DNA from 3 places in the Rhizobium sp. 05N430 genome. Region 1 is predicted to be linked to each of the others. Evidence: riboswitches for the same ligand, from Rfam matches in the RefSeq annotation. Region 1 holds a riboswitch; each other region holds the start of a gene.
The links. A riboswitch is a leader RNA that binds a small molecule or an ion and turns the genes downstream of it on or off. The one in region 1 is predicted to bind cobalamin.
Positions count from the first base shown of each region.

Region 2: another riboswitch for cobalamin. It lies ahead of nrdH (glutaredoxin-like protein NrdH); the one in region 1 lies ahead of cobU (bifunctional adenosylcobinamide kinase/adenosylcobinamide-phosphate guanylyltransferase).
Region 3: another riboswitch for cobalamin. It lies ahead of metE (5-methyltetrahydropteroyltriglutamate--homocysteine S-methyltransferase); the one in region 1 lies ahead of cobU (bifunctional adenosylcobinamide kinase/adenosylcobinamide-phosphate guanylyltransferase).

Region 1 covers NZ_JBFTMO010000001.1:457,433-465,142, reverse strand. The annotation lists gene cobN (cobaltochelatase subunit CobN) at 1-3,184, opposite strand, end outside; gene cobW (cobalamin biosynthesis protein CobW) at 3,188-4,234, opposite strand; gene cobU (bifunctional adenosylcobinamide kinase/adenosylcobinamide-phosphate guanylyltransferase) at 4,240-4,752, opposite strand; cobalamin riboswitch at 5,035-5,425, opposite strand; gene AC1DJO_RS02295 (chloride channel protein) at 5,648-7,438, shown strand; gene AC1DJO_RS02290 (cobyric acid synthase) at 7,435-7,710, opposite strand, start outside.
Region 2 covers NZ_JBFTMO010000002.1:361,520-369,229, forward strand. The annotation lists gene metE (5-methyltetrahydropteroyltriglutamate--homocysteine S-methyltransferase) at 1-828, shown strand, start outside; cobalamin riboswitch at 979-1,202, shown strand; gene nrdH (glutaredoxin-like protein NrdH) at 1,455-1,676, shown strand; gene nrdI (class Ib ribonucleoside-diphosphate reductase assembly flavoprotein NrdI) at 1,689-2,099, shown strand; gene nrdE (class 1b ribonucleoside-diphosphate reductase subunit alpha) at 2,069-4,228, shown strand; gene nrdF (class 1b ribonucleoside-diphosphate reductase subunit beta) at 4,422-5,396, shown strand; gene AC1DJO_RS05530 (efflux RND transporter periplasmic adaptor subunit) at 5,403-6,290, opposite strand; gene AC1DJO_RS05535 (DUF1656 domain-containing protein) at 6,287-6,496, opposite strand; gene AC1DJO_RS05540 (FUSC family protein) at 6,503-7,710, opposite strand, start outside.
Region 3 covers NZ_JBFTMO010000002.1:353,440-361,149, forward strand. The annotation lists gene AC1DJO_RS05490 (peroxidase family protein) at 1-3,538, opposite strand, end outside; gene AC1DJO_RS05495 (sensor histidine kinase) at 3,961-5,376, shown strand; gene AC1DJO_RS05500 (response regulator) at 5,533-6,207, shown strand; cobalamin riboswitch at 6,283-6,478, shown strand; gene metE (5-methyltetrahydropteroyltriglutamate--homocysteine S-methyltransferase) at 6,581-7,710, shown strand, end outside.

The sequences.
Region 1 (7,710 bases):
TCGCAGGCGGAATGATTTCATAGCCGGTGACGCGGCGCGAGGTCATGTCCCAGACCGGCTTGACGCCGATCAGCGCCAGCGCCTGGGCGATGTCATCGCCGCCGGTGCGCATGTTGGACGTGCCCCAGGCTGTCAGCCCGAAGGACACCGGCCACTCGCCGTGATCCTGCACATAGCGGCGGACCAGCAGCTCCGCCGATTTCTTGCCGAGTTCATAGGCTGCAGGCGTCGGCACTGCGCGGCTATCAACGGAATAGAAATTCCTCCCCGTCGGCAGCACATCGGGGCGCCCGCGCGTCGGAGCGCCGGAGGGGCCGGGAGCGATGAAACGGCCGTCGAGGCCGGTGAGGAGTGCCGAAATCTCGGCATCTCCGCAGGCGAGGATCGAGGGCTTCAGGCGGGATTCGATTTCGGTGAGGACGGATCTGGTTTGGGACCAGAGGGGTGGGCATTCGGTTTCGCCGGAGACAAACTTGGCGGCGATCAGTTCGATGCGCTCGACGGTGTCGCCATTGGTGCGCCAGGGGGCGTCGAGGATGGCGGCTAGGATGGCGGGGCGTGAGCCGGTCCACGGCGCGGCCATGTTGCAGTCGAGGGGATCGAATTTAGCGCTTGTATGCGGGGTACCCACCTCTGCCTTGCCAGGCATCTCCCCCTCAAGGGGGGAGATTGGCTGGGCGGACCCGCTCGCTTCGACTTCATTTGGCTGCTGGGACACTCGCCACGAGTCGATCTCCCCCCTTGAGGGGGAGATGTCCGGCAGGACAGAGGGGGGTACCGCATCGACCAGGCCCAAATCCCCAGCAATCGCCCGCTGCAAACTCTGATCCCCGCCCTCTCCAAGCCCGCGCGGCACCCGCGCCAGCGCCACGGTCAGATCCGTCAGCAACCGCCCCTGCGGCGACACACCAAACACATGCAACCCGTCGCGGATCTGCATTTCCTTGAGATCGCAGAGATAGGCGTCGAGCTTCTTCAGCGCCTCGTCCTCGGTCTCGCCCTTGGCAATCCCGGCATCGCTGTCGAGGCCGATATCGGCGACCAGATCGAGGATCTGCTTCGACAGCAGCCGGATACGGCGCGGATCGCTGCCGGATGCCTCGTAATATTCGTCGACCAGCGCCTCCAGATCCTTCAGCGGACCATAGCTTTCAGCTCGCGTCAGCGGCGGCGTCAGGTGATCGATGACGACGGCCGCCGTCCGGCGCTTGGCCTGCGTGCCCTCGCCGGGATCGTTGACGATGAAAGGATAGAGGTGCGGAAGCGGCCCGAGGATCGCTTCCGGATAGCACTCCTCCGACAGCGCCAACGCCTTGCCCGGCAGCCATTCGAGATTGCCGTGCTTGCCCATGTGAACAACGGCATCGGCGCAGAACTCCTGGCGCAGGAAGGCATAGAAGGCGATGTATCCGTGCGGCGGCACGAGATCGGGCGAATGGTAGCTTTCCTTCGGATCGATATTGTAGCCGCGGGCTGGCTGGATACCCGCCAGCACATTGCCGAACCGCGTGAACGGCAGAGCGAAATGACCATCCACAACGTAGGGATCACCCTCCGGCACACCCCAGCGCGCCGTCATCTCGTCTTGAATCTTTTTCGGAAGAGACGCGCAGAACGCCTTGTATCGACTCATGGAAAGCGTTTCGCGGATCACCTTTCCGTCGCGTCCGGAATTCGTCGGCCCCTCCGAGAGATGGCGGATCAGCGCATCGCCATCATCAGGGAAATCGGCGGCATCGTAGCCCGCCCCGCGCATCGCTTTCAGCACCTCGACGGTACCTGCAGGCGTATCGAGGCCGACGCCGTTGCCGAGGCGCCCATCGCGGTTCGGGTAGTTGGCGAGCACCAGCGCCACGCGCCGCGCCGCAGCCGGCTTGCGCCGCAGCCGCGCCCAGCCGGCTGCGAGCCTCGCCGTGTAACGCATCCGCCCTTCATCAGGCTGGCTGGTGACGATATTGGCCTCGACAGCCGCATCATAACGCGCCGCCGACTTGAACGAGACCGCACGCGCCAGAACCCGTCCATCGACTTCGGGCAGCGCCACATTCATCCCGAGATCGCGCGCCGACAGCCCCTGCGATGACCCGGCCCATGCCTCGCGCGACGAGGCAGACAGGATTGCCTGCAGCACCACGGCGCCGCTTTTTTCCAGCACGGTCGATTCACGCAGAGCGCCGGGCGCCGACACCGCAAAGCCCGTCGTGTTGACCACGACATCAGGAGGCGCCTGATCGAAAATGCTGTCGATGATGCCCTTGGAGACCGGGTCTTTCAGGCTGTAGGCAAAGACCGGCAGCGGCCTGAGACCTTCCGCCGCCAAGGCCTCGATCATCGCCTCGACCGGTGCGGTCTCGCCGCTCTGGACGAGGGCGCGGTAGAAGCTGATGGCGGCGATGGGGGCGTCGTTAGATGTAGAGGGCGGATTACCCCCCTCTGTCCTGCCGGACATCTCCCCCTCAGGGGGGGAGATTGGCTGGGAGGAGCCGCTCGTTCCAGCTTCGATAATTTGGGGAAACGCCAACCACGAGTCGATCTCCCCCCCTGAGGGGGAGATGTCCGGCAGGACAGAGGGGGGTGCCCCGTTCCGCAGCATCGCCGCAGACAACACTCTCCACTCCTCAACCCCAACGACTCCCCGCCCCGGCCACCATATCCCGGCCTTCATCAACGGCGCTGCCGCACCGGGCTTTTCACCACCCGACAGCATCGCCGCCGCATAATCCAGCAGCCACCGCGAATTCGCGTCACCGCCCTCGATCAGATAAGCCCACAGCGCATTGAGATCATCGAGCGCCACATTGGAAAACGGCGTCAGCCCCGCATCCGGCTTGGAATCCCCGGGCAGAACGGCAATTCGCGCGCCATACCGTGCCGCACAGGCATGCAGAGCCTCCAGCGCATAGTGAAAATAGCTGGCGCCGCCGAGCGCGCGGACAATGATAAGTTTCGCATGCCGCGCCGTCCGCTCGACATAGGCATCGACGGACATCGGATGCTTGAGGCTCATCAGGCTGGCAAGCCTGAGCGTCAGCGGCGAACCGCCGCCCTGTCCGTGGGCGGCGGCGATGGCCACAAGCTCCGTATCCGCCGCAGACAGGAACAGGATATTGCCAGGCGACTGGCCAAGATCGATGGCCTCGTCACCGTCGCTGATCGTTCCTTTCTGGGCGAGAAGCAGATGCATGGATCAGACGAGCGCCTCGATGGCCTTGCGCACGGCCGCCTCGTCCATGTCATGCAGACCGATGACGACGAGACGCGTGCCGCGCGTTTCGCCGGTAGCCCAGGCGCGGTCGAAATACTGGTCGATACGGCTGCCGACAGCCTGGATCTGCAGGCGCATCGGCTTGCCCGCGACATCGGCAAAGCCCTTGAGGCGCAAAACGTCATGCTCGGCAATCACGCCCTTCAGCTTCTCGATGAAACCGGCCGTATCGGCAATCGCACCAAGCTCGACGATGAAGCTGTCGAACTCGTCGTGGTCATGCGGCGTGCCGTCCTCATGCTCGAGCTCGTGATGGGACTTGCGATTGGCGATATCTTCCTCGGTGCCGACGCCGAGGCCGAGCAAGACGCTGGCCGGAACGTCGCCGTTCTTCGCCTCGATCAGCGCAGGCTTCCGCGAAATGCGCGACGCCACTTCGTCACGGACGCGAATAATGCCTGCGGCATCCAGCAGGTCCGTCTTGTTGAGCACAATCAGATCGGCGCAGGTCAGCTGATCCTCGAACAGCTCCTCGATCGGACTCTCGTGGTCGAGCGACTCGTCTTCGGCGCGGCGCGCATCGACGGCATCGTGGTCGTCGGCGAACCGTCCGGCGGCAACGGCAGCGCTGTCGACGACGGTGATGACGCCATCGACGGTCACTTCGCTGCGGATATCGGGCCAGTTGAAGGCGGCGACCAGCGGCTGCGGCAGCGCAAGACCCGAGGTCTCGATGACGATATGATCGGGGCGCTGCTCGCGCTCGAGCAGCTTGGTCATCGTAGGAATGAAATCGTCGGCAACGGTGCAGCAGATGCAGCCGTTCGTCAGTTCGATGATGTCGTCCTCGGTGCAGTTCTCGGCGCCGCAGCCCTTCAGCACGTCTCCATCGACGCCGAGATCGCCGAATTCGTTGATGATCAGCGCGATCTTCTTGCCGCCGGTGTTGGAAAGCAGGTTGCGGATCATCGTCGTCTTGCCGGCACCGAGAAAGCCGGTGATCACGGTTGCGGGGATCTTCTGGTTCATAAACTTCAACCCTTCATTTTCAGCGGCAGCCCTGCCGCGATAAAATACACGTCCGCGGCAGAGGCCGCGATCATCTGGTGCAGCCGCCCGGCATGATCACGGAAATCCCGCGCCATCCGGTTCTCGGGCACGATCCCGAGGCCGACTTCATTGGAAACAAGCACAAGCCGCGCCCTGGCCTTCGGCAGCCAGGCAGCAAGGGCAGCAGATTCCGCCGCCATGTCCCGCTCGCCCATCATCAGATTGGTGACCCAGAGCGTCAGGCAATCGACAAGGATCGCCCGCCCTTCGCCGTCGGCGGCCGACAGGCACTCGACAAGCTGCAGCGGCTCCTCATGCGTCGTCCAGGATGGCCCGCGATCGTTCCTGTGGGCGGCAATCCGCGCCCGCATCTCGTCATCCCAGGCACGCCCAGTGGCGATATAGTGGCGCTCGAGGCCGCTATCGGCGATCAGCTGCTCTGCGAAACGGGATTTTCCCGAACGGGCGCCGCCGAGCACGAAGGTGGTGCTGCTCATGTGAGGATGGCTCCGGCATCAGCGTATTGGCGTCCGCCACACCCACGTCCCTCATTCCTGCGCCTGCCACAGGAATCCAGCCACGGCGCGTCGGCGCCGTGAATGAATCGCAACTGCAGGAAAACGAGTCTCCTGTGCCCAAGGACTTGGGCACGCTGGATTCCTGTGACAAGCACAGGAATGAGGGAAATCCTCAGGGCCGCACGTAACGGCATGCAAATTCGTGTTTCAGCCATGACAACCTCCGTGCTGGCAGCGGACAAGATTGCCCTTGGGTGGGCTCTTCGCCCGGCACGGTTGGCAGGTCTCCTGGCTCGCGGTTTGAGGCCTCGACAGGGATGGCGCAAGGCCATCCCTGATCGTGCCAGCGGATCTTCCTCGCCTTCCCGGCTGCATTCTCGTGAAAAGGCGGACGATTCGTAGAAATGGAGGCGTCCAGCCCCTGCTGATCACGATGCATTCCAGTGGCTTTTCCGGTGTCCTTGAGCCACAGCCCTGCCGCGGAATGCAGCGATCAGCCAGTGGTGCCGGTGCACCGGATGGAAGACCCTGACCGCTCTACAGTCGCGGGGTCGGCTGTGATGAAGACGCCCGGTTTGGGTCCGCCCCGTCACATTCCCTTTTCATCCAGGGCGGCAATCACCGCTCCGGAACCATCCGTTATTGATTTCATCGTTAGGCGCGCGGCAGCGCGAAGTCAATCGAGCCTGGCATGATGGAAAATGCCCCGTATTAACACGACTGAGTCTACCAAACAGATAGTCTATTAAATTCATTGACTTACGACGCGATTTCACTTGCCGTCGCCTCGCTTTTGCTGCAATTGCTCGCGAAATCATGCGGCGCACAACGCGCGCTTCCTTGATCCTGCTCCCCGTCGCCTAGTTCTGTCATCATGCTCACGAAAACCGATATCGGCCGCCTGACGCGGCGCCATCTCAAATTCGATTTGGCGCGGCTGCGCGCGCTGGCGCGCCAGAACGAAATGGGCATGGTTTTCGCCGGTGGCGCGGTCGGCGTCATCTCTGGCTGCGCGGTCACCGGCATGAGCCTGATCTCCCGCGAGATGCACAGCCTCATCTTCGGCATCAGCGATGTCGATCGTCTCAGCTCCTCCGATATCAGCAACAAGCTGCTGCTGCTTTTGGCACCGGTCTGCGGCGGCATGCTTCTCGGCCTGCTGCTCTTCATCCTCAGCAGGACGCGCAAGAAGCCGATGGTCGACCCGATCGAGGCCAATGCGCTGCATGGTGGCCGCCTCTCGCTGACGGACAGCATCATCGTGGCGATCCAGAACCTGATCTCCAACGGTTTTGGCGCGTCCGTGGGCCTCGAGGCCGGCTATACGCAGCTGGCGGCTGGCCTGGCCTCGAAGCTCGGCCTGAAGCTGCAGCTGCGCCGCGCCGATCTGCGCGTCCTCCTCGGCTGCGGTGCGGCAGGCGCTATCGCCGCAGCCTTCAATGCCCCACTAACCGGCGCCTTCTACGCGTTCGAGCTGATCATTGGCACCTACACCATCGTCTCGCTGACACCCGTTGTCGTCTCTGCCCTGCTCTCGACGCTGGTGGCACGGCTGCTGGCAGGCAACGATTTCACCATCGACGTCGGCAGGTTCGGCACTGTGGTGCCGGCCGATTATGTGCCGGCCATTCTGCTTGGCGCCTGCTGCGCCGGAGCCGGCATCCTGATCATGCAGGGCGTTTCCTTTGTCGAGGAACTGGCCCGCAAGAGTTCCGTACCGACGCCGGTACGCCCGGCGCTCGGCGGCATCGTCGTCGGCCTGCTGGCCACAATCTCTCCGCAGGTGCTTTCGGCAGGTCACGGCGCCTTGCATCTCAACCTGGCGCATCAGGTGGCGATCCCGACGCTTGTCGGTATCCTGCTGTTGAAGTCGCTTGCATCCGCGGTGTCGATCGGCTCCGGATTTAGGGGCGGCCTGTTCTTCGCCTCGCTGTTCATGGGTGCGCTGCTCGGCAAGCTCTTTGCCTATGCCGCCCCGCTCTTCGCCCATGCTTCGCTGACACCGGAAGTCTATGCCGTCGTCGGCATGAGTTCGCTCGCCGTCGCCATCATCGGCGGACCGCTGACGATGACGTTCCTGGCGCTGGAAATTACCGGCGACTTTCCGATTACCGCGCTGGTGCTCGCAGCCGTGATCACCTCCTCGCTGGTCGTGCGCACCACCTTTGGCTACTCCTTCGCCACATGGCGTTTTCACCTGCGCGGCGAAAGCATTCGCAGCGCGCATGATGTCGGCTGGATCCGCAATCTGACGGTCGACAAGCTGATGCGCGCCGACGTCAAGACCGCCAATGCCGCAACCACCGTCGAGGAATTCAAGAAGGCCTTTCCCGCCGGCGCCACGCAACGCGTCATCCTCGTCGATGACACAGGCAAATATGCCGGTCTGGTGCTGGTGCCGGAAATTCATGCGAATCCGATCGCCACCGACGATGAGGGCAAGGGGCTGGAGAGTTTCGTTCGCTACAAGAACGATTTCCTGCAGCCGCAGATGAATGCCAAGCAGGCAGCCGCCATCTTCGACAAGAGCGAGAGCGAAGCGCTCGCCGTGCTCAACAATCTGATCGAGCGCAAGGTCGTCGGCCAGCTCAGCGAAAGCCACACGCTGCGCCGCTACAGCGAAGAGCTCGACCGGCGGCGCCGCGAAATGTCCGGGGAAATCTAGCCAAGCAGCCGGTTCAGCCAGTCACGGTCGAGATGCGCCTCCAGTTCGGCCGCAACGGCATCCAGCGCCCGGTCGACGCTCTCCGCGTAATTGCGCCTTTCGCCCTGAAGGCCGAAACTCCGCAGCAACCGGCTGCGATAGGCATCGCTGGAAAACAGCCCGTGCAGATAAGTGCCGACGATACATCCATCCGCCGATATGGCACCATCGGCGGCACCATCCACCACGGCCGACGGCCGGTTGCAATCCGGCCCCTCGGTCACGCCGAGATG
Region 2 (7,710 bases), on a different contig from region 1:
TTCGAGCGCAACGACATGGTGCAGTATTTTGGCGAGCAGCTGTCGGGCTTTGCCTTCACGCAGCATGCGTGGGTACAGAGCTATGGCTCGCGCTATGTCCGTCCGCCGATCATCTTCGGCGATATCGCGCGGCCGAAGCCGATGACGACTGGCTGGTGGCAATATGCCCAGTCTCTGACGGACCGGCCGGTCAAGGGTATGCTGACTGGACCGGTGACGATCCTCAATTGGTCCTTCGTGCGCGACGATATCGCCCGAAGCGAATCATGCCGGCAGATCGCGCTGGCGATTCGCGACGAGGTCGGTGATCTCGAAAAGGCGGGTGCCAGGATGATCCAGATCGACGAGGCAGCACTTCGGGAAGGCTTGCCGCTGCGGCGCTCGCAGTGGAAGACCTATCTCGACTGGGCCGTCGAAAGCTTCCGCCTGTGCTCGACCGGTGTCGGCAACGCGACACAGATCCACACGCATATGTGCTATTCGGAGTTTAACGACATCATCGATGCGATCGCCGCCATGGATGCGGACGTGATCTCGATCGAGACATCGCGTTCGAAGATGGAGCTGCTGGAGGCATTCCGCAGCTTCGACTATCCGAACGAGATCGGCCCGGGTGTCTACGACATCCACTCGCCGCGCGTTCCCGATATTGCCGATATGACCGGTCTGCTTCTTTTGGCGCGCGAGCGGCTTGGCGATTCGCAGCTCTGGATCAATCCGGATTGCGGCTTGAAGACCCGCAAATGGGAGGAAGTGAAGCCGGCGCTAGTCAATATGGTGGCGGCGGCGCGGTCTTTGCGCGAACGCGTTGCCACGGCAACGGCCTGATCGTCATCGTATTCGAGGAGCCGGCTTTTGCCGGCTTCTCTTTTCCACAGCCAATCCGCATTAATCTTCCGTTATCCACATCACATTCATTTTTTCGGCTTGCGGCACCCGAAACATGAACCATCCATTGACGTACAAATAGACTCGCGTACTATATCTAGTGTTCGAGGTTCCCTCGATTCGCAAGAATCGCGGGCTAAGACGGGAATTCGGTGAGATCTGCCGCAAGGTGGAGCAATGCCGGAGCTGCCCCCGCAACTGTAAGCGGCGAGCATCTGTCCCATTTCGGGTCACTGGGTCATGAAGACCTGGGAAGACCGGGATGAATGTGATGATCCGCAAGCCAGGAGACCTGCCTTGAGCGAAAACGTCCACGGGCGGGGTGTCCGGCTGGCGAGCGATGAGATGTGGGCATGATGCCGCTCTTCGCTTCCTCCGGTGTGTCCCGCATGAGCCACTTCGGGGTGAAGTCTTATGTCTTTGAGTTTCAGATCATACCGGCGCGAATGACGGGCTGCTGACGCCCGGCAACCGGCAACGGCTGTCTTCCTTTTCGATCTTCCCAAGCGCGGACATCGGCGGATGTCCGAACGATATCCCATGCCTTCTAGTCACGAGGTTTTCCCATGAGCATCACCGTCTACAGCAAGCCCGCCTGCGTTCAATGCACCGCAACCACCCGCGCGCTCGATCGCCAGGGCATCGACTACACGATCATCGACGTTTCCACCGATAGCGCCGCTTATGATCTGGTGCAGGGTCTCGGCTACCGCCAGGTTCCCGTCGTCATCGCCGGCGAGCAGCATTGGGCTGGCTTCCGCCCCGACATGATCAGCGCGCTCGCCTGAGCGGCGGCTGCGATGGGCGAGATCGTCTATTTTTCCAGCCGGTCGGAAAACACCCATCGCTTCGTCGAAAAGCTTGGCCTTCCCGCCCGGCGCATCCCCATCACTGGCGCGACGCTCGAAGCTGTCTCGCCCTACGTGTTGATCCTCCCGACTTATAGCGGCGAGGGCGGCAAGGGAGCCGTGCCCAAGCAGGTGATCCGTTTCCTGAACGATGCGGCAAACCGTTCGAACCTCCGCGGCGTGATTGCCGCGGGCAACAGCAACTTCGGCGAGACCTTCGGGCTCGCCGGCGACATCATCGCGAAGAAATGCCAGGTGCCGTACCTCTACAGGTTCGAACTCTTGGGTACGGCTGATGATGTTGCCAACGTCAAACACGGATTGGAACGATTTTGGACACGGCAGTTCTCGAGCGCCCTGTAAAGGCGCAGGCCGCGGAAACAGGGCTGGATTACCACGCGCTGAACGCGATGCTGAACCTCTATGACGAGGACGGCAAGATCCAGCTGGACAAGGACCGGCAGGCGGCGAAGCAGTATTTCCTGCAGCACGTCAACCAGAACACCGTGTTCTTCCATAATCTCCGGGAGAAGCTCGATTACCTCGTGACTGAGGGCTATTACGAGCAGGAGGTGCTGGATCAGTATTCGTTCAATTTCGTGCGCGATCTCTTCGATCACGCCTATGACAAGAAATTCCGGTTCCCGACCTTCCTCGGCGCCTTCAAATACTACACCAGCTACACGCTGAAGACCTTTGACGGAAAGCGCTATCTGGAGCGCTACGAAGACCGCATCTGCATGGTGGCACTTGCCTTGGCGCAGGGCAACGAGGCCTTAGCGCGCGACATGGTCGATGAGATCATCTCCGGCCGCTTCCAGCCGGCGACGCCGACCCTCCTCAATGCCGGCAAGAAGCAGCGCGGCGAGCTGGTCTCCTGCTTCCTGATGCGCGTTGAAGACAATATGGAATCGATCGGCCGCTCGATCAATTCGGCGCTGCAGTTGTCAAAGCGGGGCGGTGGCGTGGCACTGTCGCTGACCAACATTCGCGAAATGGGCGCGCCGATCAAGCATATCGAGAACCAGTCGTCGGGCATCATCCCGGTGATGAAGCTGCTCGAGGATGCCTTCTCCTATGCCAACCAGCTCGGCGCGCGCCAGGGGGCCGGTGCCGTCTATCTCAACGCTCACCACCCCGACATCATGCGCTTCCTCGATACCAAACGCGAAAATGCCGATGAGAAGATCCGCATCAAGACGCTGTCGCTGGGTGTCGTCATTCCTGACATCACCTTCGAGCTCGCCAAGAACAACGAGGACATGTACCTGTTCTCGCCCTATGACGTGGAACGCGTCTACGGCGTGCCGTTCACCGAGATCTCGGTGACCGAAAAATACCGCGAGATGGTGGCCGACAGCCGCATCAAGAAGAAGAAGATCAAGGCCCGCGATTTCTTCCAGATCGTCGCCGAGATCCAGTTCGAAAGCGGCTATCCCTACATCATGTTCGAGGACACGGTGAATAAGGCGAACCCGATCGCCGGACGCATCACCATGAGCAATCTGTGCTCCGAGATCCTGCAGGTCAGCGAAGCCAGCGAGTATAACGACGACCTGTCCTACAAGGTGATGGGCAAGGACATTTCCTGCAATCTCGGCTCGCTGAATATCGCTGCCGCCATGGACTCATCCGATTTCGGCAAAACGATCGAAACATCGATCCGGGCGCTGACGGCAGTTTCCGACATGAGCCACATCTCTTCGGTCCCTTCGATCGAGAAGGGCAACGACGAGAGCCACGCGATCGGCCTCGGTCAGATGAACCTGCACGGCTATCTGGCCCGCGAGCGGATCCAGTACGGCTCCGAAGAGGGCGTCGATTTCACCAACATCTACTTCTACACGGTGACCTATCACGCCATCCGCGCCTCGAACCGTCTCGCCGTCGAGCGCGGTCAGAGCTTCAAGGGCTTCGAGAATTCGAAATACGCCTCGGGCGAATATTTCGACAAGTATACCGAAACCGAGTGGAAACCGGCTACGCAGACGGTTGCCGACCTGTTCAGCAATGCCGGTATCGAAATTCCCACCCAGGAAGATTGGCTGGCACTGAAGAAGGCCGTCATGGAGGGCGGGCTCTATAACCAGAACCTGCAGGCGGTGCCGCCGACGGGGTCGATCTCCTACATCAATCACTCGACGTCATCGATCCATCCGATCGTCTCCAAGATCGAGATCCGCAAGGAAGGCAAGATCGGCCGCGTCTACTATCCCGCCGCCTTCATGACCAACGACAATCTCGACTATTACCAGGACGCCTATGAGATCGGGCCGGAGAAGATCATCGACACCTATGCGGCTGCTACCCAGCATGTCGATCAGGGCCTGTCGCTGACACTGTTCTTCCGCGACACGGCGACGACGCGCGATATCAACAAGGCGCAGATCTATGCCTGGAAGAAGGGCATCAAGACCATCTACTACATCCGCCTACGCCAGATGGCGCTGGAGGGTACGCAGGTGGAGGGATGTGTGTCGTGTACGCTGTGAGTTTTAGCTGCTGACGTTTGAGTAAGCGGCCCCCTCACCCTAGCCCTCTCCCCGAGGGGAGAGGGGATGTAGAGCGATACGCCGCCGCGGTTTCCCTTCTCCCCTCGGGGAGAAGGTGCCGGCAGGTCAGGCGCAACTCGTTGCACCGGGGATGAGGGGGCTACCAGATGAATTCGGTCCAAAGGACACACCCATGAACATGCACGCCAAGCCCGTATCCCGCGTCCGCGCCATCAACTGGAACCGCATCGAGGACGACAAGGACCTCGAAGTCTGGAACCGCCTGACCGGCAATTTCTGGCTGCCGGAAAAGGTGCCGCTGTCGAACGACATTCCCTCCTGGGCGACGCTGAAACCGGAAGAGCAGCAACTGACGATCCGGGTCTTTACCGGGCTGACGCTGCTCGACACGATCCAGAACGGCGTCGGCTCGGTGACGCTGATGGCCGATGCTTCGACCCAGCATGAAGAGGCGGTGCTTTCCAACATCTCCTTCATGGAAGCTGTGCACGCGCGCTCCTACTCGTCGATCTTCTCGACGCTGTGCTCGACACCTGACGTTGACGACGCCTATCGCTGGTCCGACGAGAACGAGTTTCTGCAAAGGAAGTCGGCGCTGATCATGGAGCAATATGCTTCCGGCGATCCCCTGAAGAAGAAGGTTGCCAGCGTCTTCCTCGAGAGCTTCCTGTTCTATTCCGGCTTCTATCTGCCGATGTACTGGTCGAGCCGCGCAAAGCTCACCAACACCGCCGACATGATCCGCCTGATCATTCGCGACGAGGCGGTGCATGGCTATTACATCGGCTACAAGTTCCAGCGCGCCGTAGAGCGCCTGCCGGAGGCCCGCCGTCAGGAGATCAAGGATTTCGCCTTCGATCTGCTGCTGGAGCTCTACGACAACGAAGCCAAGTACACCGAGGCGCTTTATGACGGTGTCGGGCTCACCGAAGACGTCAAGAAGTTCCTGCACTACAACGCCAACAAGGCGCTGATGAACCTCGGTTACGAGGCACTGTTCCCGCCGGAGGCCTGCAAGGTCAATCCGGCAATCCTCTCGGCGCTCTCGCCGAATGCCGACGAGAACCACGACTTCTTCTCTGGCTCCGGCTCGTCTTACGTCATCGGTAAGGCCGTGGCGACGGAAGACGAGGACTGGAACTTCTAGGCAACGTCAGTCGAGCGAGGCGAGGGCGGAGCTTTGGCCTCCGACTTCGACCGTCGCCGTTAGACCGGCAATCAGTTGTACTCCGTCAGGCACTTTGTCGAGATTGATGCGGACGGGAACGCGCTGCGCCAGCCGTACCCAGCTGAAGGTTGGGTTGATATTGGCCAGCAGCCCGGTTCCCGACGTGCGTTCGCGGTCCTCGATGCCGGTGGCGATGCTGTCGACATGGCCTTCCAGTGTCTGGCGATGGCCCATTAGATGGATCGTGACGCTGTCGCCGACATGGATGCGCGGCAGCTTGGTTTCTTCGAAATAGCCTTCGACGCGCAGGGAGTCGGTATCGACGAGCGCGACCTTGGCGGTGCCGGCGGTGACATAGTCGCCTGGGCGCAGGCTGAGGTTCGAAACCGTGCCGTTGACCGTTGCCTTGACGGCTGAGCGGTCAAGATTGAGCTGCGCCAGATCGCGGTTGGCGACGGCCTGCAGATAGGTGGCTTCGGCCTGGTCGGCGGCGGTGCGCGCCTGTTCCTTCTGCTGCACGGAGGCGGCGTCGCCGAGGCGCTGCTGGCGGTCGGTTTCGCGGCGGGCCTGTTCCAGCATCGCCTTTGCACCTTCCAGCGCGGCTTCGGTCTGCGCCAGAGCAATCTTGAAGCGCTCGCCATCGACGCGGAACAGCACATCACCCTTCTTGACCGATTGGTTGTCCTTGACGGCGACGTCGCTGACGAGGCCGGAAACGTCCGGTGCGATGCCGACGACGTCGGCGCGCAGACGCGCGTCGCGCGTCCAGGGTTCGTCCATGTAATGCACCCAGAGGCCGTGGCCGGCATAGGCAGCGGCGGCAACGAAGGCGAGGGTGACGATCAGGCGGGAGATTGATTTCAGCGTGTTCATGCGAAGTACCAGCGTGTCAGGGAGGAGACTGCTCCGAGAAGCAGCACATAGAGGGAGAGATCGAAGAGGCCGCGGTGCCAGACGAGCGAATAGGCGCCCAGCCAGCTCAGCCCGCGGCGGACGATCATCACGAGAAGAAGGGAAAGCACCATGAGAACGAGAAGGCGCGGCACATAGACGCCATAGAGATCGAATTCGGCAGGCATGACGGTTTACTCGGCTGCAATCTGAAGCGGGGTTGAGAGGGTTTCGGGCGTGGGCCAGTCCGGCGGCGACGCCTCAGGGAAGAGCGCCCTGCGCAGGCCGACCAGCGCATCGATATTGTCCCGGGTTTCCGTCCGTTCATGGGCAATGGTTCCGAGGCTGTCATCGATCGCGGCACGCAGTTCGTCGGGCGGATCGATTGCCTGGCCGGCATCGAGCCGGGCACGGTAGAAATCGGAGACGCCCGACAGCACGCGGCCGACGGAAAGGGCGCTTGCGCCACTGAGCTCCTTGCGCCGGGTCTGCAGCATCAGCACGTTGAAGCCGAGGCGGACGTCGGCAAAGCCATCGACCTTTTTTAGTTCGCGATCCTCGACGGCGGCGAGGCGCGGCACCAGCTGGCCGAGGCGATCGAGGATGCGGCCGGAGAGCCGCTCGTGGTCAGTGCGGCGTTCACCGGCTGCGGTCTCGGCCAGATCCCTCCAGCCGGCACGCACCAGCCGCCAGGCAGCGAGTTCGGCGCCGAAAGGGCGGGCGATCAGCGTCCACACGAGGGCAAAGCCGATTCCGGCAAGGGCCGCGACCGCCTCATTGGTGAAGGTGGTGAAGTCGGATGTGTAGCGATCCTGGAGAGCGATGAAGCTCGCGCTGTTCACCGATAGCAGCATCGCCAGCATGTTGAACTGCGGGCGGGTGATCAGCAGTCCGAGCAGCAGGAATGGCGGTGCGAAGACAACCACCAGCAGCTCATAGGAATTGACCGCCGGCAGGATCGCGAAGATGTAGATGAACGAAATGACGAGGCTCAGAGCCGACCAGATGAACATCGACCGGATGAAGGGCGCGGGCCGGTCCATCGCGGCGAAGAACGAGCAGGCGACGGCGGCCATCGTCACGAAGCCTGCACCATTCTGCCAGCCGGTGAAGATCCAGAAGAAGCAAGCGACAGCGATCCCGGCAACGACGGAACCGGCAGCGAAGGCAATCAGCGCATAGTCATAATGCCTGACGCGGCCGACCACTTGGCGGTGGCGGAAAACCGGATGCCACGGACCGGCATGGCGGCCGCTGGCGATCTCATCGCGCAGGGTCAGGCAATCGTGCCAGAGGTCGACGATCTCGCCGAGGCGGGCAAGCGCGCTGCGATAAAGCAGGGCGTTCCAGCCGGTTTCGTGGCTCTCCGAGGTCTGGACGTCATCGATGCGGCGGCGCAGGT
Region 3 (7,710 bases), on a different contig from region 1:
GCAGCGCGTTCGAATAGCTTTCGAGCGGGCTGCCGGTACCCGGAATGGCTGCGGTATTTTGCAGCTCGGCCCGGGCATTGGTCGGGGCGACGCGTCCGGTCAGGATATCGTCATGGACCCAGCCGGAGAGACCTTCGACAAGATCGAAGCGGTCGCGCAGGATGAAGGCTTCCTGGGTGGCGAAGAGCGGGATGCCGAGATCGGAATTGGCTGCGGTATTGTCGCCCTTGTGGATTGCCCAGTCGAAACCAGCCATGCCGTTGCTGCGCTGGATGCCATCGCCCTGGAACATGATGTCGTCGCCGGATTCGGCGTCGTAATCGGTGTCGCTGCCATCGCCGTTCAGAACGTCATGGCCGATGATCGAGGAATTGAAGAACAGCTCGGAGTTTTCGCCCGACAGTGTGTCGAAACGTCCGCCGCCTTCGATCCAGTCGTTGCCCTCGTTGCCCATCAGGAAGTCGCCGCCGTCGCCGCCGCGGATGAAGTCGTCGCCGAGGCCGCCGAGCACGTGCTTGCCGTCAGGGCCTGCGATGATGAAGTCCTTGCCGTCATTGCCGAAGATCAGCGCCAGGCCGCTGCCGCCATGGATGACGTCGTTGCCGCCTTCGCCATGCAGGAAGTCGGCCGCGCCGATATCCGTGCCGGCATTGGTGATGATGTCGTCACCCTCGCCACCGTGGACGTGGTCGACGCCGTAGCCGGCTTCAAGCGTGTCGTTGCCGCCATAGCCCCAGATCGTGTCATCGCCTTCGCCGGCGATGATCGTATCGTCGTCCTCGGTGCCGCCCATGACGACGTGGTCGCCGCCGTGATAGGCCATGTAGTCGAGGTCGCCGTCACCATCGGTGTCGCGGCGCACGACCAGCGGCGTCAGCGCCTGCAGGATCGCATCGGTGAAGATCGGATCGGCGCCGACCTGCTTCGAGATGTCCATCTCAAGCGTATGGTCAGGCGTCGAGAAGATGTCGCCCGGCAGCGCCGTCGAACCTTCGCCCAGATCGGTATTGCGCATGATGATCTTGCTCAGCGAGTTGTTTTCCAGCTCGTTGAGAAGGTTCAGACCCTGGACGCGGGAGAGATAATAGAAGCGGTCCGATTCCTGCAGGTTCTCCATCTGCAATTCGAAGACGAAGGAGAAGGTGGAGCCGAGCATGCCGCCGAAATCCATCTTCTTCTCGGCAAGGCCGCCGATCCACAGATCGATGTCGTTGAGACCCGTCTCAGCCGTCGCCCAGGCGCCGGTCGAATTCAGGAATTCCAGGCGGTCGGCAGGTGCACCGGCCGTGCCGAGCACGATCGAGGCGGCCGCAGCGCGCTTGGCGTCGAGGGTCGCCGCGCTGGTGATCGAGGAGTGCGTGCCGTAGGCAGCGATGAAGTTGACGATCGACGCGGTGTTCTGCAGGTTCAGCGCGAAATCGGTCCAGCTGACATAGGGCTTCAGCTGCGTGTCCTGACCGGCTGCCTGGTAGAACTGGGCACGTGCCTCGTTCAGCGTCGGCAGGCCGACGTCGCGGCCACGGGCGATATTGAGCGCTGCAAGATCGAGCGGGATGCCGACAAGCTGGTTGCGCAAAACGTCGGTGACGAATTCGTCGATTTCGTTGCCGCCCTGTCGGGACATGCCGCGGATGATGGCACCGGCTGCCTGGTCGTGATTGACGAGCACATTACCGTTGGCATCGACCGCGCCGAGTTCCAGCGGGTTCAGGAAGCCGTCGAACAATGTGATGTTATCGAAGCTGAAAGTACCGTCGGCATTTTCCACGAGACGGTCGATATCCTGGTTCAGCATCGAGTGGCCGAAGCGGTAGACCGCGTGGGCGAACTCGGCGAAGATCGCCGGATTGATGTCGGTCGATGGCTCGAAGACGAAGGCATCGATATCCGGCTGCATCTTGCGGCCGAATTCCTCGAAGACGAGGTGCTGATACTGCATTTCGGTGGTGAAGCGGCCGGCCTGGAACAGACGCTCGCCGTTCCAGACGAGTCCCTCAAGTTCTGCCTCGGTTGTCGGCAGCGTGGTAATCGGCTCAAGCAGCCACTGGTTGATAAAGACCAGGTCGGCGCTGTCGAGGACGACCTGCTTGGTCTGCTCGACGACGCTGTTGTGCTCCGAGTGGAAGATGTGGTGGATCGACGTCAGGCCGATATTCTCGTTACCGCGGCCGTCGCCGGTGATGTAGTGCGCGTCGAGCAACTCATCATCGTAGGCAGTCTGCTGACCGCGGGTGTTGAAGCCGCCGGAATAGCCTACGGCGTCGTCACTGTCGGCCTGCAGTACGCCACCGGCGATGACCGGTACTGCGGCATGGGCGATGTCATCGAGGAAGGCGTGGCCGATTCGGACGGCTCCAGCGGTGCTGACAGGAGCGCCCGGCGTGCCTGAGACAACGATGTCGTCGGCGGTGTTCGGAATGCCGTCGGCGCCGATGCCGGTGATGACCTGCGCGAAGCCGTTGGCATCGGGGATGAAGCGGCCATAGGGATCGGTGCGCAGCAGCGGAATGTTGGTGACATCGGCGTCGGTCAGGTCGATGCCGAGCATCTCGCGAGCCTGTTCCTTGATGTCGGCCCAGGTCGGCAGGCCGCGCGCGCCGTCAAGCAGATGGCCGGTCGCGACAGGCTTGCCCTCATGCATGACATATTCGCGCAGGAAGACCTGATGCGATGCATGCGAGGTATATGTCTGGTTCTGGTCGACCCACGGCGTCGTGGTGTTGGCAGCCACTTCGCCATCGGCATCGCGGCTGGCGCGGGTCAGGACCATGAAATTGGTGTGCGGCGTTGCCGGATTGTAGAGTGGGTCATCCGGTGACAGCGGAATATAGACCGTTCCGGCACCGCCCTTGGCCACGAGGTCGAGGCCATGGTCGAAGAACTGGCCGAACAGCGTGAACATCGAGTTGTAAGGCGCGGAGTCGCCGATATCGGGCGAGACGTTCTCGAAAGTGTAGACGTAGACGGGACTGCCCGCGGCGGCGAGAACGGTGCCATCGGGGCCGACGACATTGGTTGCATGGACGATGGGCGCGCCATTGGCGTCCTGCATCGGTACGCGCGTCGCTGTCTTGCCCTCGTCGATCATGGCCTGGTAGACCATGATGGCTGCCGGGTTGTTGCTGGTCTGATCGACAATCAGATTGGAGATGATGCGTGGATCGGCGTCGACGACGGTGCCCGGGCCGACGGCGCTGGGGGTACCCGGCGCATAGTTACCGTTCGTGAGAACCGTTCCCGGGCCGAATGCCAGCGAGTCGTCATTTTCGTTGACGTAGTTCGGCTGCACCAGCGGCGTGAACGGCTGGTCGGCTGCGCCCCAGGTTTCATTGCCATCGAGCAGGTTGTTGTAGCTGCCGTCGACGGTTCGGAGGCCGTAGGGCAGGAGATGCGCCTGCGGTGCACCGGTGCCGGTCGCGCCGGCTGCTTCGCCGGCTTCGGCGACGAGCGCGGCAAGGTCACCACCGGCCGCATGCTGTTCGGCGATGGCGATCTGCTTCAGGATGAACTCGAGATCGTGTCTTACAAGCGTAACCATTTTCCCCTCCGTCGGCGCGCTGTCCTGGCGCCTGGTTTTTCGCAAACTTGTCCTGTCCGCCGGATCGCGCTGCGAGCCCGGCGGTTTGAATTGCCCCTGATGTCTTCAAAGCCCGCCTTGCAGGGCTGGCTTGGGATGATGCGATCTTGCGGAAAGTTGCCGGGGTTTTGAACGGCGCATGGTCGGACGATGTTTTCGATGTTCGTCCACGGCAAAAGCAGGTCTTCGGTCCTTATCCTTCCGGGAGTAAGGTCCTATGATGAATTGGCCTTTGGTCTGATAGAATTCATACGGGCCTATAGTACAAAAATGGTCTTTTATTTCCTTGGGTAATATTGCAAGGATGATAGCGCTATCGGCCTTGGGGGGACGTTTTGCCGGACGAATACTTAGGCGCCAGAAATGCTGGCGTAGATGAAAGCGTGGAAGCGCCGCGACTGTTTAACCGTATCCTTCGATGGGGCGCCGAGCGGACCCTTTCCACGCAGTTCCTGATCGCCAGCAGCTTGGTTATTCTGATCGCCACGGTTTCTGCGGGCTATCTTACGACGCGGCTGGTTGCCGACAAAGCGCTCAGCGGAAAGGCCGGCACGACGGCCTTGCTGGTTCAGAGCCTGACTGAGGCTGAGGTGCAGGAACTGGGCGCCTCGACGCGCCTTAAGGCCGCCAGCATCGCTCATCTCGACGCGCTTTTCGGCGATGCGGATCTCCAGGCGCGTTTCCCGCATATCGAGATATGGGCGCCCGACGGGACTGTTGCCTATTCCCGGACCAAGCAGATGATCGGCCACCGCTTCAGTTTCCCCGAGGGCCTACAGCGCGCCTTGAAAGGCGAAATTGTTGCCGTCTATGCGGATCTTCATGCCGACGAGCATACGTTCCGCAACATCAATACCGAATATCTCGAAATCTACAGCCCGCTGCATGACCAGGCTTCGGGGCGGATCATCGGTGTGGCCGAGATCCATGAGGATCCGAGCGGTTTTGTCGATGAGCTCGCGCGGCTGAGGGTGGTCACCTGGACGACGGTGGCGCTGTTCTCCTTCGTCGTCATGCTCGGGCTGTTCCTGATCGTCAGGCGCGGCAGCCGGACGATCGAGCATCAGCGGCAGGTTCTGAGCCACCGCGCCGAGGAGGCAGAGTCCGCCTCGAAGGAATTGATGGAGCTGAGGGACACGGCGCGCCGGGCCTCCATGGAATTCGCCAACCTCAACGAGACCTTCATCCGCCGCATCGGCGCCGACCTGCATGACGGCCCGGTACAGCTGATGACACTGGCGATCCTGCAGCTCGACGAGCTGCGCGACCTGACCAAGAAGGATGAGCGCGCAAGGCTCCTCGACGAGACCAGCAAGACACTGGGTGAAGCGCTGATCGAGGCTCGGACGGTCACCAAATCGCTGCTCTTGCCGGAGATACTGCATCTCTGGGCAAAGGACGTGGTGGCCGAAGCGATCAGGCAGCATGAGGCGCGGACCAAGACCAAGGTCGCGTTTGTCTCCAGCGGCACCAATGCCGACCTGCCGCCGGCGCTGAAGACCTGCATCTACCGCTTCGTTCAGGAAGGGCTCAACAATGCCTACCGCCACGCTGGTGGCAACGGCCAGCGTGTCCGATGTCGGATCGACATGCCCGTCATCGCGATTTCGGTCGAGGATGACGGTTTGCCTTCCGGGACCGTGCCGTTTGCGGCGCGCGAGGGCGGAATGGGGCTCTATGGCCTCCGGCAGAGGATCGAGAGCTTCGGCGGCAAGCTTGCTGTCACCAAGCGGCCGGGGGGCGGCATGATCCTGGAGATGGTGCTGGAGCTGCAGCAGGCCGACGCAACTGGCCTATAAGGTGACGGACTATCCGAATTGATAACTGGCTGAAAGCATAGAGATCGAATAGACAGAAATCCGATGAAGTTAACCAAGCATTAAAATCCGTCTTTATGTTTGGCTCTGTTTACTTTAGAGCTATCGGAAAGAAGACGAGGGGGTTTATTCGTCATTATGTCTATCTCGGTCGCATTCGTTGATGATCATCCAATATTGTTGGATGGACTCGTTAATCTTTACTCGGCGAAGGAAGGTCTTCGGGTGACTGCCCGCGGGCAGAACGCCATCGACGCGCTGAAGATCGTCGAGGAGCACCGGCCCGACGTTCTTGTCACCGATCTCAGCATGCCGGGCGATACGCTGGCAGCACTCGAGCTGATCCAGAAGAATTACGAAGGCACCAAGGTCGTGGTCTTCACCGCCACCGCCAATATCGACACGGCGATTCAGGTCCTCAATCTCGGCGTCTGCGGCTATGTGCTGAAGGGTAGCACGGCGCGCGATCTGTATGAGGCGATCAAGACCGTGCATGACGGCAGCACCTTCATCACGCCGGGTTTCGCCACCAAGGTGATCCTGTCGATGAAGACGGCCGAGGTGCGCCGCAAGGCGCAGATGCAGAAGCGCCTGAGCGCCCGCGAGCAGCAGATCGTCAACTACCTGTTGCAGGGCAAGACCAACCGCGAAATCGCCAGCATGCTCGATATCAGCGAGAAGACCGTCAAGCACTACATGACGATCCTGATGCAGAAGCTCGATGCCCGCAATCGCGTCGAAGTGGTGCTTGCTGCCCAGAAGCTGCAGGCTCCCGTGGAGACCGGCGCGCCGTCCTCGATGCTGTTGTCGTAGTCGGCGAGTACAGCTAGCCAAGAAACAAAGACATAAACATATCTTTATGTCTATTGACGTGAGATCCGCGATGCGACATGCTCGTGTCATCGTGGTTCTGCGGACCTTTGGTCCGGAGCTAAGAGGGAATCCGGTGAAAATGCCGGAGCTGCCCCCGCAACTGTAAGCGGCGAGCGGCCGTCCACTCATGTCACTGGGGAAGACGCCCCGGGAAGACGGACGGCAGCGTTGACCCGCAAGCCAGGAGACCTGCCGCGATCGATAACGTCCACGGGCGGGGTGTCCGGTGTGCCGCTTTTGCGACCGGCACGCCTGTGTCCGCGCGCCGATGCGTCATCCCAAGCCTTGCCCACAACCCTCGGGGTAAGGAAACATGAGCATCAAGACTGCAAATCTCGGATTCCCGCGTATCGGAAAGCACCGCGAACTGAAGTTCGCGCTGGAAAGCTATTGGGCCGGAAAGTTTGATAGGGCAGCACTTCTCGACGTCGCCAAGGCATTGCGGGCCGAACATTGGGCCCTGCAGAAGGCCAAGGGAATCGATATCATTCCGTCCAACGACTTCTCCCTCTACGACCATGTGCTCGACACGGCGGTGATGGTCGGCGCCGTACCGGCCGAATATGGCTGGAAGGGCGGTCCCGTCGATCTCGACATCTATTTCGCCATGGCGCGCGGCTCAGTGGGCGCTGAGCACGGCGATTGCGGCCATGCGCATCATCATGAGGGCGTTCCGGCGCTCGAAATGACCAAGTGGTTCGATACCAACTACCACTACATGGTGCCGGAATTCACCCGCGACCAGCGCTTCGCGCTGACCGAAAACAAACCGCTGCAGATGTTCCGGGAGGCAAAGGCGCTCGGCATCCACACGCGCCCGGTCATTCTCGGCCCGGTGACGTTCCTGAAGCTCGGCAAGGCGACGCAGCCAGGCTTCGATCCGATCGAACTGCTCGACCGGTTGCTGCCTGTCTATGCGGGCATCCTCGCGGAGCTCAGCACTGCGGGCGCCGATTGGGTGCAGATCGACGAGCCAGCCCTGGTGCTCGATCTCGCAGACGCTGAGCGGTACGCGCTGACCACGGCCTACAGCGCGCTTCACCAGCTGGTTCCGAACCTGAAGATCATGATCGCCAGCTATTTCGGGGCATTGGGCGACAATCTCAAGACAGCAGCGGCGCTGCCGGTTGCCGGTCTGCACGTCGATCTGGTGCGCGCGCCCGAGCAGCTTGATGCGGTCGTATCGGCGGTGCCTGATGACCGGGTATTATCTCTCGGCGTCATCGATGGCCGCAACATCTGGCGCGCTGATCTTGAGAAACTGCTGGATCGGGTCGAGGCGCTTTCCAAAACGCGTCCAATCGAAATCGCGCCATCTTGCTCGCTTCTGCATGTGCCGATCGATCTTGCTCTCGAAACCGCTGTTGATGCCGAGGTCAGGGGATGGCTGGCTTTTGCCACGCAGAAGCTGGATGAGCTGGCGGTCCTCGGCCAGGCACTTTC